2 regions of the Robertmurraya sp. genome follow, and region 2 is predicted to be linked to the other one. Evidence: predicted binding sites of a transcription regulator. Region 2 holds the regulator's gene; the other holds the start of a gene.
The links. The regulator Rex, encoded in region 2, represses fermentation and respiration genes when NADH is low (regulators of the CRP and FNR family bind a similar motif). The targets are predictions, from matches to a motif close to TTGTGAAATATTTCACAA.
Positions count from the first base shown of each region.

Region 1: adhE (bifunctional acetaldehyde-CoA/alcohol dehydrogenase) is a predicted target of Rex. The motif match lies at 5,277-5,294, and genes of this name have one in related genera.

Region 1 is NZ_JAKFCQ010000158.1:7,737-15,338, forward strand. It holds gene ACGLXV_RS19930 (Ger(x)C family spore germination protein) at 1-830, opposite strand, end outside; gene ACGLXV_RS19935 (spore germination protein) at 827-2,464, opposite strand; gene ACGLXV_RS19940 (hypothetical protein) at 2,616-2,813, shown strand; gene rodA (rod shape-determining protein RodA) at 2,970-4,148, shown strand; gene ACGLXV_RS19950 (Dps family protein) at 4,272-4,706, shown strand; gene ACGLXV_RS19955 (hypothetical protein) at 4,986-5,213, shown strand; gene adhE (bifunctional acetaldehyde-CoA/alcohol dehydrogenase) at 5,324-7,602, shown strand, end outside.
Region 2 is NZ_JAKFCQ010000077.1:20,863-28,464, forward strand. It holds gene groES (co-chaperone GroES) at 1-54, opposite strand, end outside; gene ACGLXV_RS11030 (CPBP family intramembrane glutamic endopeptidase) at 356-1,093, shown strand; gene ACGLXV_RS11035 (YdiK family protein) at 1,090-1,302, shown strand; gene ACGLXV_RS11040 (redox-sensing transcriptional repressor Rex) at 1,330-1,989, opposite strand; gene moaC (cyclic pyranopterin monophosphate synthase MoaC) at 2,017-2,511, opposite strand; gene ACGLXV_RS11050 (ABC-F family ATP-binding cassette domain-containing protein) at 2,651-4,573, shown strand; gene tsaD (tRNA (adenosine(37)-N6)-threonylcarbamoyltransferase complex transferase subunit TsaD) at 4,789-5,817, opposite strand; gene rimI (ribosomal protein S18-alanine N-acetyltransferase) at 5,814-6,290, opposite strand; gene tsaB (tRNA (adenosine(37)-N6)-threonylcarbamoyltransferase complex dimerization subunit type 1 TsaB) at 6,277-6,984, opposite strand; gene tsaE (tRNA (adenosine(37)-N6)-threonylcarbamoyltransferase complex ATPase subunit type 1 TsaE) at 6,984-7,439, opposite strand.

The DNA of each region.
Region 1 (7,602 bases), on a different contig from region 2:
AACAGCTGGTCCCTAAGCTCCACACTTACCGTTCTTTCAGGTTTACTTGGACATGGGGTGGTAACCACACCAGACTTTAATCTTTCAGTAAAAAGCATTAACGCCCTTGTTTCTTCTGGTTTTAAAATTCCAACCAAACGATCTTCCTGAAAGACTCCCGCACCTGCCAAGTCCACTTGTTTGATCGTAGGTCCCTTTTCTGGCTTTTTGTTAGAGACCATCACTTCCTTTAAAGCGACTCTAGCGATAATTGGTTGTGAGCTCTGACTTAAGTAGGCTGCCTGAACATCCATGATTTGTGTATTTGGAGCAACATTGGAAATTTCCCCATATCGAAAGAGTTTATTAACTGCCTCACCCGGTATGAGCTCCAACCCCGTAACAGTTGATACTAAGGTACTTGCCTTCTCTGGGGTGATAACAACCCAAGTTCTCATCCGAAGTTCTGGGTTTCTTGTAAAAAAATCAATCACCTGCGCAATTCCTTCCTTGGCCAAATCCTCATTTATTACAATGACTTGATTGTGGGCCCAAAAAACATTTCTTGTGGTAAAGGAAGAAAGATCACGAATCGCATCAAACAAAGACTCACCTTGTCCTACAATAGTGAGAATGGGTTCCCCCGTCTGCCCAGAAGGAGCACCTGTCTGTCCCCTCGCATCTGCTGGTCGAGCGATCTGTGCCGTAACTTTAAAAGAGTTTTCTTCCTCTCCTTTATCAATACCTACAGCCATCACCAAGGCTAGGTCATTTAACTCTCTCTTCCCTGCACATCCCGTTAGTAGGAGAATTATTATCAATAAAAGAGACCACTTTAGGTGTCTTTTCAATCTTCCTCCTCCCCCTTAAGCTTGATGATATGACGGGTTTTCTTCCTCCGTGATTTATATCCACCTTTTTGATCACTTTCTTTACTTTTACCCCCTTCTTTAGAATAAGGGTCTGTATTAGGAGGTTTAGGATATTGATTATCTCCGACACGTTTCTCATCACCTGTAACTCCTTCAGGTCTCGCCTGCATTTTCCACCAAGGAAAGCGAATGATCGTATCCTTCTGATCTTTAGGTTGGAAAGGGGTTGCTGGTGCTAAGTATGACTCCCCGAAGGAGCGAAGAGTAAGAGCATGAATGGCTAATAAAGCAAACATCGCAGAAAAACCGAGCAATCCAAGTGTCCCCGCTGCTATTAGCAAAGGAAAACGAATGAGACGAATCGAGAATGATGCAGCATAGTTTGGTATAGCAAACGATGCAATACCAGTTAAAGCAACGATAATAACCATAAACGGAGAAACAATCCCTGCTTGTACAGCTGCTTGGCCAATGACAAGAGATCCTACGATACTTACAGCTTGACCAACAGGCTTAGGCATCCGAAGTCCTGCTTCCCTCATCAATTCAAAGGAGATTTCCATCATTAATGCTTCTAGTAAAACCGGAAAAGGAACAACTTCACGTCCGGAGGCAATGGTTAATATCAATTGGGTAGGAATCATCTCTTGATGAAAGCTTACGAGCATCACATAAATGGAAGTAAGAGTTAAGCTCAGGACAAAGGCCAAATATCGTATAGCACGGAAAAAACTGCCCGTCATAAATCTTGAATAATAATCATCACTTGCCTGTAAAAACTGCCAAAAGAAACTGGGGACTACCAATACAAAAGGAGTATTGTCAACAAAAATAGCCACTCTTCCTTCTAGTAAAGACGATGCTACTTTATCAGGTCTTTCTGTACTTTGTACGGTAGTAAAAGGAGATCTAGGTGCATCTTCAATTAATTCTTCGATATATCCACTTTCTAAAATGGCATCGATCTTTATATCACGTAACCTTTTCTTTACCTCCTCAACCAAACCTTCCTTTACTATGTCTTCTATATAGGCAATATTGATATCTGTCTTTGAGCGCTTCCCGATATTCATTTGCTCAATCCGAAGCTTTGGGTCTCTAATTCTTCGTCTGACAAGCGCCGTATTGGTTCGAATGCTTTCTGTAAATCCATCTCTTGGACCACGAACAACTTGCTCTGTCTGAGGTTCATCTACACCTCTTTTTTCCCATCCTTTTGTTTGTATAATGAACACTTCATCGCTTCCATCAAGAATCAGGATTGCGACTCCGGATAGGATTCCATCTACAGCTTGACCGACCTCTTTGATTACTTGAAATGAAGCATTTGAAAGCATATGTTCCTTCAGCAAGGTTAACGGATTACCCGTAGGTAATGTTGAATGCTGTAGTAACAGATTCCCTTTATAAAGTAGGTCACTAATAAACAGTTCTATTTGTGTAACATTAACTAATCCATCCGTGTAATAACAAATCGCTTGAATATTTTTATGCTCATGAAAGGTTATACGTCGTTTGACCAGGTCAACACTGTTGCCCAAAATCTCAGTCATCAACTCTTCATTATCTTGCAAATCTCTAAAAAAACAATCCTTCTCTTCTACTGCAGTCATAAATTGAAAACTCCTAAGATGATTATTTCCACATTTATTACTCTCTTACTTTTTTGTCCAACTACATCATATTCTAGTCAGGATTTCGGTTTATTTCCTGACTGGTTTGGAGAACATGTAGCCAAATAGATAGAGGGAAAGGCTGATTTTTATGGAATTTTATAGTACGTGGGTATATCGGAATATCCTGAATGCTGAATGGGTCATTTGGACATTTGTTGTCTTGATTATGGCTTTAAACCTTCTTGCTCCGATCTTTATATGGTTGATTATGAACGGAACACCGATTACCAATGTGTTAAAGAAAAAGATGAAAAACAAAAAAGACAAGGAACTGAATGGCTCCTAACAATTCAAATAACTGAAACTAAAACCTAGTCTTCTTCGTCTATATAAAAAGAACTATGATAATGAATGATCATAATCTTTTGTGCATATCTTGAATGAGGAATTTTTGTTTGATAGGATAAAATTGTAAATAGAAGAGGGAATTAGGTGCAGAAGAATGGAAGTTGTTAAAAAACCGACAGAAAAGTTTGATTGGACCTTAAGTCTTATTTTGTTTTTATTGTTTCTTGTAAGCTGCTTATCTATCTATAGTGCTCAAACGACAGGACAGTACAATGATAACTATTTTGTTAGGCAAATATTTTGGTATGTGGTAGGAATCATTATTGTTGCGGTCGTTATGTTTTTTGATAGCGATCAATATAAAAAACTTTCCTGGTATCTATACGGGTTCGGCATATTTCTGCTTTTCGCTCTTATTATCGCACCCGAAAGCATTGCACCTGAAAGAAATGGAGCACATAGCTGGTTTCAAATTCCGGGTTTTGGTACGATTCAGCCTTCGGAATTTATGAAAGCCTTTCTCATACTTTCCCTTAGTAAGCTAATAACATCTCACCATGAAAAATACATAAAGAAAACCTTTCAATCTGACTTTTGGCTTTTCACTAAAATGAGCTTATCTACGGCTCTTCCACTAGCGTTAATCATGAAGCAGCCTGATTTAGGAACAAGCCTTGTTATTGTAGCCATATTTACTGGTCTAATTTTCGTATCAGGAATTACATGGAAGATTATTCTTACCATTTATGGACTTGGCTCGCTACTTGGAGCAACCATTATTTACTATGTTGTTTGGGCACCAGAGGTTCTTGTAAAATACTTAAACGTCCAAACATACCAGTTTAATAGAATTTACTCCTGGATAGACCCTGACAACTACCAAGCAGGTTCCGGATACCATCTTTATAATTCTTTAAGAGCAATTGGTTCCGGATTATTAACCGGAAAGGGATTTGGGGAAAGGCAAGTATACATACCCGAGAGTCATACCGATTTTATTTTTAGTGTTATTGGTGAGGAATATGGATTTGTAGGAGCAAGCATCGTTATTGGTCTTTTCTTTATATTAATCTACCATTTAACAAAGACGGCCTTAGACGCGAAAGATCCGTTTAACACTTATATTTGCGCAGGAGTCATTTCAATGATTACCTTTCATGTCTTCCAAAATGTTGGAATGACGATTCAAGTTCTGCCAATTACGGGAATTCCCCTCCCCTTCGTCAGTTATGGGGGAAGTTCCTTAATGGGCAATATGTTTGCGATGGGTTTAATATTCAGCATTCATTACCACAAAAAAACCTATATGTTTGGCTCGGAAGACAAGCAATGAGGCTAACCTAGCGTTAGCCTCATTTTTACTATTACCTTATTTATAATAATTATAAATAAATATTGATTATAATTTAATATATGTTATAATCTAATTATAAAGTAACTGAGGAGGAATTTTAATATGGAATTACAAGCTCAATTAAATCAACAAATCGCAAACTGGAATGTTTTATACACGAAGCTTCACCGTTTCCACTGGTACGTAAAAGGTCCTTTATTCTTTACCCTACATGCAAAGTTTGAGGAATTATATAATGAAGCTGGTTTAGTAGTCGATCAGTTGGCAGAACGATTATTAGCCATCGGTGGTCAGCCCGTCGCTACCATGAAGGAATATTTAGAAACAGCTACACTGCTTGAGACGAATAATGAAACTAAAGCTAGCGAAATGGTTGCTGCTCTCGTTGCAGACTACAAACAAATGAAGGATGAACTCGCTTCATTAGCTAATCTAGCTGAAGAAAACCATGACATCATCACTAACGATATGGCAACAGGACTTATCGAGTCCCTAGACACACATATTTGGATGTTGACTGCCTACTTAGGAGAATAATATTAATAGAAGAGAAAGTCAGTGACAAATGTCGCTGACTTTCTCTTTTAACAAAAACCTCATCTGAATAAAATTATACTAATATACCGTTTTTATTGTAAGCGTTTTCAATAAATGATGTGTGTTTTATAAACCTGCACTAAGAATCCCTGTAATTACAGTCTTTTTTTATCGTTGTAAGGATAAAAATCATTGTTCATACTTTGTTCAATATTTCACAAATTATTATTGTTTTTATATGTTATATTTAATTCAAGAAAAACATTAGGGGTGATAAACATGATGGTATGCGAATGGAAGAACTTTTCTACAGACACTGAGACTTATACACTAGAAGTTTTTGAGGAAGTAATCGAAGATGAATTTGAGTCAATGATGTTTAGAGAAAATGAGAGCATTCCAGCATTCATTTGGACAGTTAACTACGTAGTCATCGTTAAGAGCTGTTCTAAATATATTTCAGATATTTCTTTCGAGAAGATCCCTAGAAATCCCGTTTGCGCGTAACGCCCATTTAGGCGTTTACCTATACATCTTGCAATACTGCAAGTTAAATTTTTTTACCAATGAATGTGAAATATTTCACAAACTAAATTGTTTAAACGGAGGTCTTTAACATGGCAGTTGAAGAAAAAGTACTAACTGAAAATCAAGAAGTAGCAAAAATGATTGATGAGTTAGTTGCAAAAGGTCAAAAAGCGTTGAAAGAATTCCAAGGTTTCACACAAGAAATGATTGATGACATTGTAAAAGAAATGGCTCTTGCTGGACTTGACCAACATATGCCTCTAGCGAAATTAGCGGTAGAAGAAACAGGCCGCGGAGTATTTGAAGATAAAATGATTAAAAACATATTTGCAACAGAGTATGTTTACAACAATATTAAGAATAACAAAACAGTTGGAATTATCGATGACAACCAATATGAAGGTGTTTATACAATCGCTGATCCAGTTGGAGTGGTTGCTGGGGTAACACCTGTAACCAACCCAACATCAACTACAATGTTCAAATCATTAATTGCTATCAAAACAAGAAACCCAATCATCTTTGCTTTCCATCCATCTGCACAAAAATGTAGCAGTGAAGCAGCGCGTGTCGTACGTGATGCAGCGATTAAAGCTGGTGCTCCTGAAAACTGTATCCAGTGGGTTGAAAAGCCATCTGTAGCAGCTACTCAAGCATTAATGAAGCACCCTGGAATTTCACTTATTTTAGCAACTGGTGGACCTGGAATGGTTAAATCCGCTTATAGCTCTGGTAAGCCTGCTCTAGGTGTTGGTGCTGGTAACGTTCCTTGTTATATCGAAAAGTCAGCAAAAATTAAGCGTGCAGTAAACGACTTAATCTTATCTAAAACATTCGATAATGGTATGATTTGTGCATCTGAACAAGCTGTTATTATTGATAAAGAAATCTACAATGAAGTGAAGAAAGAACTAATTTCTAATAAGTGCTATTTCCTAAACGATGCAGAAAAGAAAAAGGTTGAGGCACTGGTTATTAATGAAAATACTTGTGCAGTTAACCCAACTATCGTAGGAATGCCTGCTGCTAAAATTGCAAAGCTTGCTGGAGTAGAAGTGCCTGAAGATACAAAGATTCTTATTGCTGAACTTAAGACAGTTGGACCTGAATCTCCACTTTCTCGTGAAAAACTAAGCCCTGTACTTGCTTGCTTTAAGGTAAACAGCTTAGAAGAAGGTTTAACACGTGCTGAAGAAATGCTAGAATTCGGTGGACTTGGTCACTCAGCTGTTCTTCACTCAACAAATGAAGAAGTAATGAAGGAATTTGGACTTCGTATGAAGGCTGGTCGTATCATCGTTAATGCACCTTCTTCACAAGGTGCAATTGGCGACATCTATAACGCATTTATGCCATCATTAACACTTGGTTGCGGTACATTCGGTGGTAACTCTGTATCTCAAAACGTAGGAGCTATCCATCTTGTAAATATTAAAAAGTTAGCGAAGAGGAATAATAATATGCAATGGTTTAAGGTTCCACCTAAAATCTATTTCGAAAAGAATTCTACTCAATACCTAGCTAAAATGCCTAATATTTCAAGAGCATTTATCGTAACTGACCCTGGTATGGTGAAGCTTGGGTATGTAGATGTGGTTACTCGTTACCTTCGTCAACGCCCTGACTTAGTTCATGTTGAGGTATTCTCTGCAGTTGAGCCAGATCCATCAATCGATACAGTTATGAAGGGTGCTGAAGCAATGGCAGCATTCCAACCAGATGTGATTATTGCACTTGGTGGAGGATCTGCAATGGATGCAGCGAAAGGTATGTGGTTATTCTACGAACACCCAGATGCAGACTTCTTTGGATTAAAACAAAAATTCTTAGATATTCGTAAGCGTGTGGTGAAATATCCTAAGCTTGGTGAAAAAACTCAGTTCGTTGCGATTCCAACAACATCTGGAACAGGATCTGAAGTAACATCTTTCTCTGTTATCACAGATAAATTAAACAACATTAAGTATCCATTAGCTGATTACGAATTAACACCAGATGTAGCAATTATTGATCCACAGTTTGTCATGACGGTTCCTAAAGTAATTACTGCTGATACAGGTATGGACGTATTAACTCATGCGTTCGAAGCTTATGTATCTATTATGGCTAACGACTATACTGATGGCTTAGCAATGAAAGCTATTCAACTTGTATTCGAATATCTACCAAAAGCATACCGTGATGGTAGCGATGCAGTAGCACGTGAAAAAATGCATAATGCTTCAACAATTGCAGGTATGGCATTTGCTAACGCATTCCTAGGAATTAACCACAGTTTGGCGCATAAGCTTGGTGCGGAATTCCACATTGCTCACGGACGCTCTAACACAATCCTAATGCCACATGTTATTCGTTATAATGCAACAAA
Region 2 (7,602 bases):
TTCTTCCGTTTCAACTAGCTCAATTACAATGCGATCACCTAGTGGCTTTAACAAGTGAAACAACCTCCTCAAATATATGTAAGATTTTATTATTAGCACTCACTTAACTAGAGTGCTAACACAACTATTATATTAATGAATCTCTTCTTTTTTTGCAAGCGAGAAACCGCTTTTTTTTATAAATTTTTTGTAAAAGTCCTCCCATAACTTGTTAATTATACAACCTTACTAAGTATGTACTTTTCCATCTATTCTATCCATATAATGCTAAAATACGGACAATAATTCTTCTTATTTGATACAACCTGATGTTTACGAGTAGAATAACTATATTGGATTGAAAAGGAGACTTGTTTTGAAACGTGAATATTGGATTATATTAATTGCTTATATTGCAATGCAGCTTTCAAGCTTTATTGGTGTCCCTATAACCTCTCTTGTAATGGAAATGATTGGTTTTAATACAAATCACTCTCAAGGGTTTGCAGGTGTCACTTGGCTTGTCATCAGCTTTTCTATCACACTTGTTGTTGTCCTGCTGCTGTTGCGTAAAGAGATGGTAACTGCAAATGAAGTAAGAAACGGAGCAAGCTTAGGTCGGTCGATCCTCTGGTCCATCACAGGTGTCTTTCTTGCCCTATTTGCCCAAGCCTTTGCTGCGAATATTGAACGTTTGATTGGTATTGAGGTAGGATCTGATAATACACAACAGATTTTACGTATCATTGAAACTTTTCCTATTATGATTGTCGTTAGCTCAGTTATTGGTCCTATATTAGAAGAAATTGTCTTTCGTAAGATCATTTTTGTGGCATTTTATAAGCGTTTTAACTTTTTCCTATCTGCGTTGCTTAGCTCCGTCATTTTTTCATTTGCCCATATGGAGCCTGAGCATACCCTACTTTATTCGGCGATGGGATTCACCTTTGCGTATTTGTACGTAAAAACCAATCGTATTCTCGTTCCAATCGTTGCTCACGTATCAATGAATACGTTCGTTGTACTTGTGCAATCCGTATATAGGGAAGACTTAGAAAAATTAATCAAACAAGCAGAACAAATGCAAAGCTTTATTGGAGGATTCTTCTTATGAGACAGTCACCTTTATTCTCAGGAATTATATACATCGTCTTAGGTGCTCTGTTCACAGTGTTTGCGATTCAGGACTTACAACAAAATGGAGAGTGGGGCTTTTTTACTTACCTGCTTGTCTTGCTAGCAACATTTGATATTGGTTCAGGCATTCGGATGATTCTTTTACATTTTAAAATTAAAGAGATTAAGAAACAGCAAAAGAAATAGCCGCTCCACTAAGGGGCGGCTTGTTGTTTATTCCTCTACCATTTCTTCATCCACTGAATAGTGCTTTAAAAAGTACACAAGTGACTGTAACTCAATAGCCAAATCAATATGATGAACCCTTATTGATGATGGAACCGTTAATCGGGCCGGTGTAAAGTTTAAAATTCCTCTCACCGTTCCTTGAACCATTCGATCAGTAATGGATTGTGCGACCGTTGCTGGAACGGTTAATATCGCTACCTGAATATCTTCTCTTTCAATAACCTCTTCTAGATCATCCATATGATAGACGGGCACTTCTCCAATTTTTGTGCCTACCTTATCTTCTACTACGTCAAATGCAACAGCAATTTTTGTATTATTATTTTTTAAGAAATTATAATTTAAAAATGCTGTCCCTAAATTCCCCACTCCAATTAAAGCAACCTTCGTTAACTCATCTTGGTCGAGTGTTTTACGGAAAAAGGATAATAGATAGTTTACATTGTAACCGTATCCCTTTTTGCCTAACGCACCAAAGTATGAAAAATCTCTTCGAATCGTTGCAGAATCGACCTTCACCGCCTCACTTAGTTCAGCAGATGAAACTCGTTGCTTTCCTGATGAGTGTAAACTATTTAAAAAGCGATAATACAATGGTAGTCTTTTCGCCGTTGCTTGTGGGATTTTCATTGATTCATTACTCATCGTTCTTCCCCTACCTTCTACCTTTAACTAATATAGTTTCTCTTCTCTTTTAAAGTCACCGTTTTTTCCACCAGTTTTTTCAACAAGGTATGTTTTCCCGATAACCATTCCTTTATCTACTGCTTTACACATATCATAAACAGTAAGCGCACAAACAGAAGCGGCTGTTAACGCTTCCATTTCTACTCCTGTATTCCCTTTTGTCTTTACACTAGCAGATATATGTAGAGTATGGCAATTGTTATCTGATTCCCAATCAAAAGAAATATCGACACCAGTAAGTGGAATAGGATGACACATTGGAATAATATCCCATGTTTTTTTACAAGCCATAACGGCAGCAACCTGTGCGACTGCTAGCACATCACCTTTTTTCATTTGGTTATGTGTGATACGATCATATATCTCTTGATTGACTGTGATACTAGAATGGGCAATGGCCGTCCGTACCGTTTCGGGCTTATCACTCACATCTACCATTTTCGCTCTGCCTTCTTTATTAAAATGAGTGAACTCTGACATCAATTATACACCTCTTTCAAAATCATACACTATTTTCCTCGTTCTGTGTGAAAACATTGTAACATAGTTCACAACTCATATCATTGCTCATCCGTATTGAATGCGATACACTAACCGTAGAAGTATAGAGGTGAAATCAATGATACTACTACAAGTGAACCAGCTTTCCAAGTCTTATGGAGCTGACCTTATTTTATCGAATATAAAACTAGAAGTTCAAACAAGAGACCGTATTGCCTTAGTAGGCCGAAATGGGGCCGGGAAATCTACTTTACTCAAGATTATTGCCGGTCACCTTTCCTATGAATCAGGTGATTTAATCAAGCCCAAACATGTAACGATCGGGTATTTGGCTCAGAACACAGGTCTTGTTTCCGGATTATCCATTTGGGAAGAAATGCTTACCGTTTTTGAACAAGTCATGAATCAAGAGAAAGAGCTTCGTAAGCTCGAGGAAAAGATGGCTGATCCTACCGTATTTGAAGATGCTACTTTGTACGAGCGGACAATAAAAGAATATGACCATCTCCAAAATGAATTTAAGGAGAATGGGGGGTATCAGTACGAGTCTGATATACGTTCTGTCCTACATGGATTAAATTTCCACTCATTTGATTACTCTACAAAAATTGATAGCTTGAGTGGTGGCCAGAAAACTCGATTAGCTCTTGCGAAGTTGTTATTAACTAAACCTGATATTCTTATATTAGATGAACCTACCAACCATCTAGATATTGATACTTTGTCTTGGTTAGAGCAATATCTGACTGGCTACACGGGTGCCATCTTGATTGTATCCCACGATCGCTACTTTTTAGATAAAGTGGTCAATCAAGTGTACGAAATCTCTAGGAATCAAATCAGCAAATTCTCAGGAAACTACAGTTCTTATCTTGAACAAAAAGCCGAAAACTACGAGCGTGATCTAAAGCAATACGAAAAACAGCAAGATGAAATAGCCAAGCTCCAGGACTTTATTCAAAAGAATCTTGCTCGTGCATCGACCACCAAGCGGGCTCAAAGTAGAAGGAAGAAGCTTGAGAGAATGCAAGTTATGGACAAACCTCTTGGAGATGAGAAGTCCGCCTCCTTCGGTTTTGATATTGAAAAGCAAAGTGGCAATGAGGTGTTAAATGTTCATTCCTTATCCGTTGGCTATCATGATGAACGGATAGCTGAGGGACTTTCCCTCAGAATTACTAGAGGCGATTCCGTTGCCTTAGTTGGACCGAATGGGATTGGAAAGTCAACCTTACTTAAAACCATCCAAGGAACGTTACAACCCTTAGAGGGACAAGTTCACTATGGTTCCAACGTTAGCATTGGCTATTATGACCAGGAACAGGCGGCTCTTACTTCAAACAAGCGAGTTTTAAATGAGCTTTGGGACGAATATCCTCTGAAAAGTGAAAAGGAAATCCGGACTGTACTAGGGAATTTCTTGTTTACCGGCGACGATGTGTTAAAAACGGTATCCACTCTTAGCGGTGGGGAAAAGGCACGTCTAGCACTAGCTAAACTTATGATGCAAAAGGCCAATCTCCTTATACTAGATGAGCCTACCAACCATTTGGACTTGGACAGTAAGGAAATATTAGAAAACGCGCTAGTGGATTATCCAGGAACTATTTTATTTGTTTCTCATGATCGATACTTCATTAATCGCATTGCAACGAAGGTGATTGAGCTAAGTAAAACCGCGGCTGTTGAGTACCTTGGGGACTATGATTATTACGTGGAAAAGAAGCTTGAACAAGAAGAGTTGAAAGCCATAGAACAAGCAGAAAAGGCTGCAGCTACCGCGGTAGCTTCTCCAGAAAAAAATACGTATCAAATCGATAAGGAAGCCAAGAAATTAGAGCGTCAACGAAAGCGACGCATCGAAGAAATAGAAGGATTGATTGAACAGCTCGAAGAAACGATTGAAAAGAATAATACACTGCTTTGTGATCCAGAAATTTTTCAAGACCACGAAAGAGTGCTCAAAATTAATGAAGAAAATGAAACAGCAAAACTCCAATTAGATGAGTTACTAGAAGAATGGAGTGAACTTGCTGAATAAGCAGAAAGAACCGGGAGAATGAATCTATCCCGGTTTTTTCTTTTCCACAATTTTGTTCACAAGTAAATTGTTTTTATATGTGCTTTCCACAGGGTTTTCCACATTATCCACAATTTTAGTTTATTTTATCCACATTATACACAGTGAAACTTGTCGAAACAGTGTTTATACACAAAAAATAGCCCCTATCACGTGATAGGGACTTTTTCCTAAAGTTATGTGTTGTGGATAGATAGGTCTAATCCGGGATTTGCATTTAAGGAATAGTCACTTCTTTGTCCTTTTTCATACATGACACTTCCAGCAGCAGCAATCATGGCAGCGTTATCTGTGCATAAAGAGAGTGGAGGAATAATTAATTCTACACCTTCAATAGCAGCGAACTCTCTCTCCAGTGCGCTACGCAGTCCTTTATTAGCAGCTACTCCTCCTGCTAGTAACACTTGCTTCACTGAATACTGTTTGGCCGCACGTACTGTCTTAGTTACCAACACGTCGATAACACTTTGTTGAAAACTTGCTGCAAGATCTTCAGGTGCAATGACTTCCCCTCTTTGCTCTGCATTGTGGACGGTGTTGATAACTGCTGATTTTAATCCACTAAAGCTAAAATCATATGACCCTTCCTCTAACCAAGCTCTCGGTAAATCAATAATAGGTGAACCAACAGCTGCTAATCGGTCAATATGTGGTCCGCCTGGATATGGCATTTTTAACGTCCTAGCCACTTTATCGTACGCTTCGCCCGCAGCATCGTCTCTCGTTTCTCCAATCACCTCAAAGTGGCCATGAGCCTTCATATAAACAAGCTCTGTATGTCCACCAGAAACAACTAATGATAATAGTGGAAAATCCATTTCCTTTATCAACCGATTCGCATAAATATGACCAGCGATATGGTGGATTCCTACAAGAGGAATACCGTGAGCAAAGCTTAGTGCCTTGGCTGCGTTTACCCCTATTAATAAGGCACCCACAAGCCCTGGTCCCTCCGTTACAGCAATCGCATCAATATCTGAAAACTGTAATTCAGCCACTCTCATTGCTTCTTCTATTACAATCGTGATTTGCTCCACATGATGTCGAGAAGCAATCTCAGGAACCACTCCGCCGAATCGCTTATGGCTTTCAATTTGTGAAGCAACGATATTTGCTACAATTTCGTGTCCATCTTTTACAATGGCAACAGCTGTTTCATCACAGCTTGTTTCAATTCCTAATATATATTGATTTTTTCCACTCATAATGTCACCCACATGACTAATGCATCCTCATAATTATCAGTATAATAGTTCTTGCGTATTCCACCGTTCATAAAACCGAGCTTACGGTACAAAGATTGTGCGACTGTGTTCGAAACACGTACCTCAAGTGTCATCGTTTTTGCACCCCTCTTCTTTGCAACCTCCATAATCATACGAAGGATCGCTTCTCCTAGCTTTTGCCCACGAAATTCAGGTAAGACCGCTATGTTGGTAATATGTGCCTCATCAACAATCAGCCACATTCCACAATAACCTATAACTTGACCTTCCTTTTCTAAAACAAGATAGACAGCGAATTGATTTAGATTTAACTCATTTTCAAATGATTGCCTAGTCCAAGGGGTTGCAAATGAAAGTTCCTCAATTTTTAAGATTTGATCAATATCTTCTTCCTTCAAATATCGAAACACTAAGGAATCAGTTAATGAGTGAGTCTCTTCATTTTGCATCATTTTCTTTCTTCCCTTCTAGCCATTTCGCTTCAGCTTCAGCTAATCGAATATAATTTGGTACAAAGGTGTGTACATCAACTGGTTCACGATTGATCCCTAATTGAGCTAGCTCTCCAGGACGTGGATTATTTTCTGTGTAGTGAGCAAATCTTGCTTGATCTCCCATCATATTTGCTAGAACTTCCTTGTGAATCGATAGATCATTGCCAACAAACAAAACAGGATCAGAAAGCTCCTTTAAGCGCTCTGCCCAATCTGTCGCTAATACCAATTGGTCCTTTATAACTGTTTCGAGTGAACCATTTTGGGAGCGATACAGGCCGGTATAGACTTGTCCTCTTCTAGCGTCAAATAATGGAGCCACATAGCCTGGGAAGTACCGTGCAGCTGATGCAGCTAACACTTCTATGCTCGAAACCCCAACAAGAGGAATTTGTAACGTCCACGCTAATGTTTTCGCAATCGTTACTCCTATACGAACACCCGTATAAGAGCCAGGACCTTCTGCGACGACAATTTTCTCTAGGTCTGCTGGCTTCACGTCACATTCCCTGCATAGGTTTTCAATCGCTGGCATCACACGGACCGAATGATTCTTTTTAATATTCGTTATGTACTCCCCAATCACTTGCTGGTCATCTATTAAGGCAATACCTAGTGGATAATTTGATGTATCTATTGCTAGTACTTTCATTAGGCAAATAGCTCCTTACAAAGCATTTCATATCGTTTTCCTTTTGGTGTTATCGTTAAAATCCGAGAATTCTCTTCTCCATGAGTAATTTTTATTTGTAGAAGCTCGTTTGGTAGTTGCTCTTCAATAAGATGAGCCCACTCCACAACCGTTACTCCCTGACCTTCAAAATATTCATCAAAGCCCAAGTCTTCATAGGAATCCTCTAAACGGTACACATCCATATGATAAAGCGGAAGTCTTCCGTTATATTCTTTTATAATAGTAAAAGTCGGACTACTTACGTTTTTGTTAATATCAAGTCCCACTGCGAGCCCTTTTGTAAAAGTCGTCTTACCTGCACCAAGATCACCCTCTAATGTAATCACATCTCCCGGTTGAAGCTTTTGTGCAAGTTCCTTTGAAAATTGTAAAGTCTCTTCCGTACTGTTTGTTCTAACTATGTATTCGTTCATTGAATTAATCACCCAATTCTTTTATAAAAAAGCCTTAGGACAGGATCCTAAGGCTAGTCTCTTATAAGTGTACATGATTTTAAAAAAATGAGCAAAAAAGGTTGGAATGGTATGTAGTTTTTTGGTGTGCGATTGAGTTAGTTGAGTTTGCGCAAAGATCGTT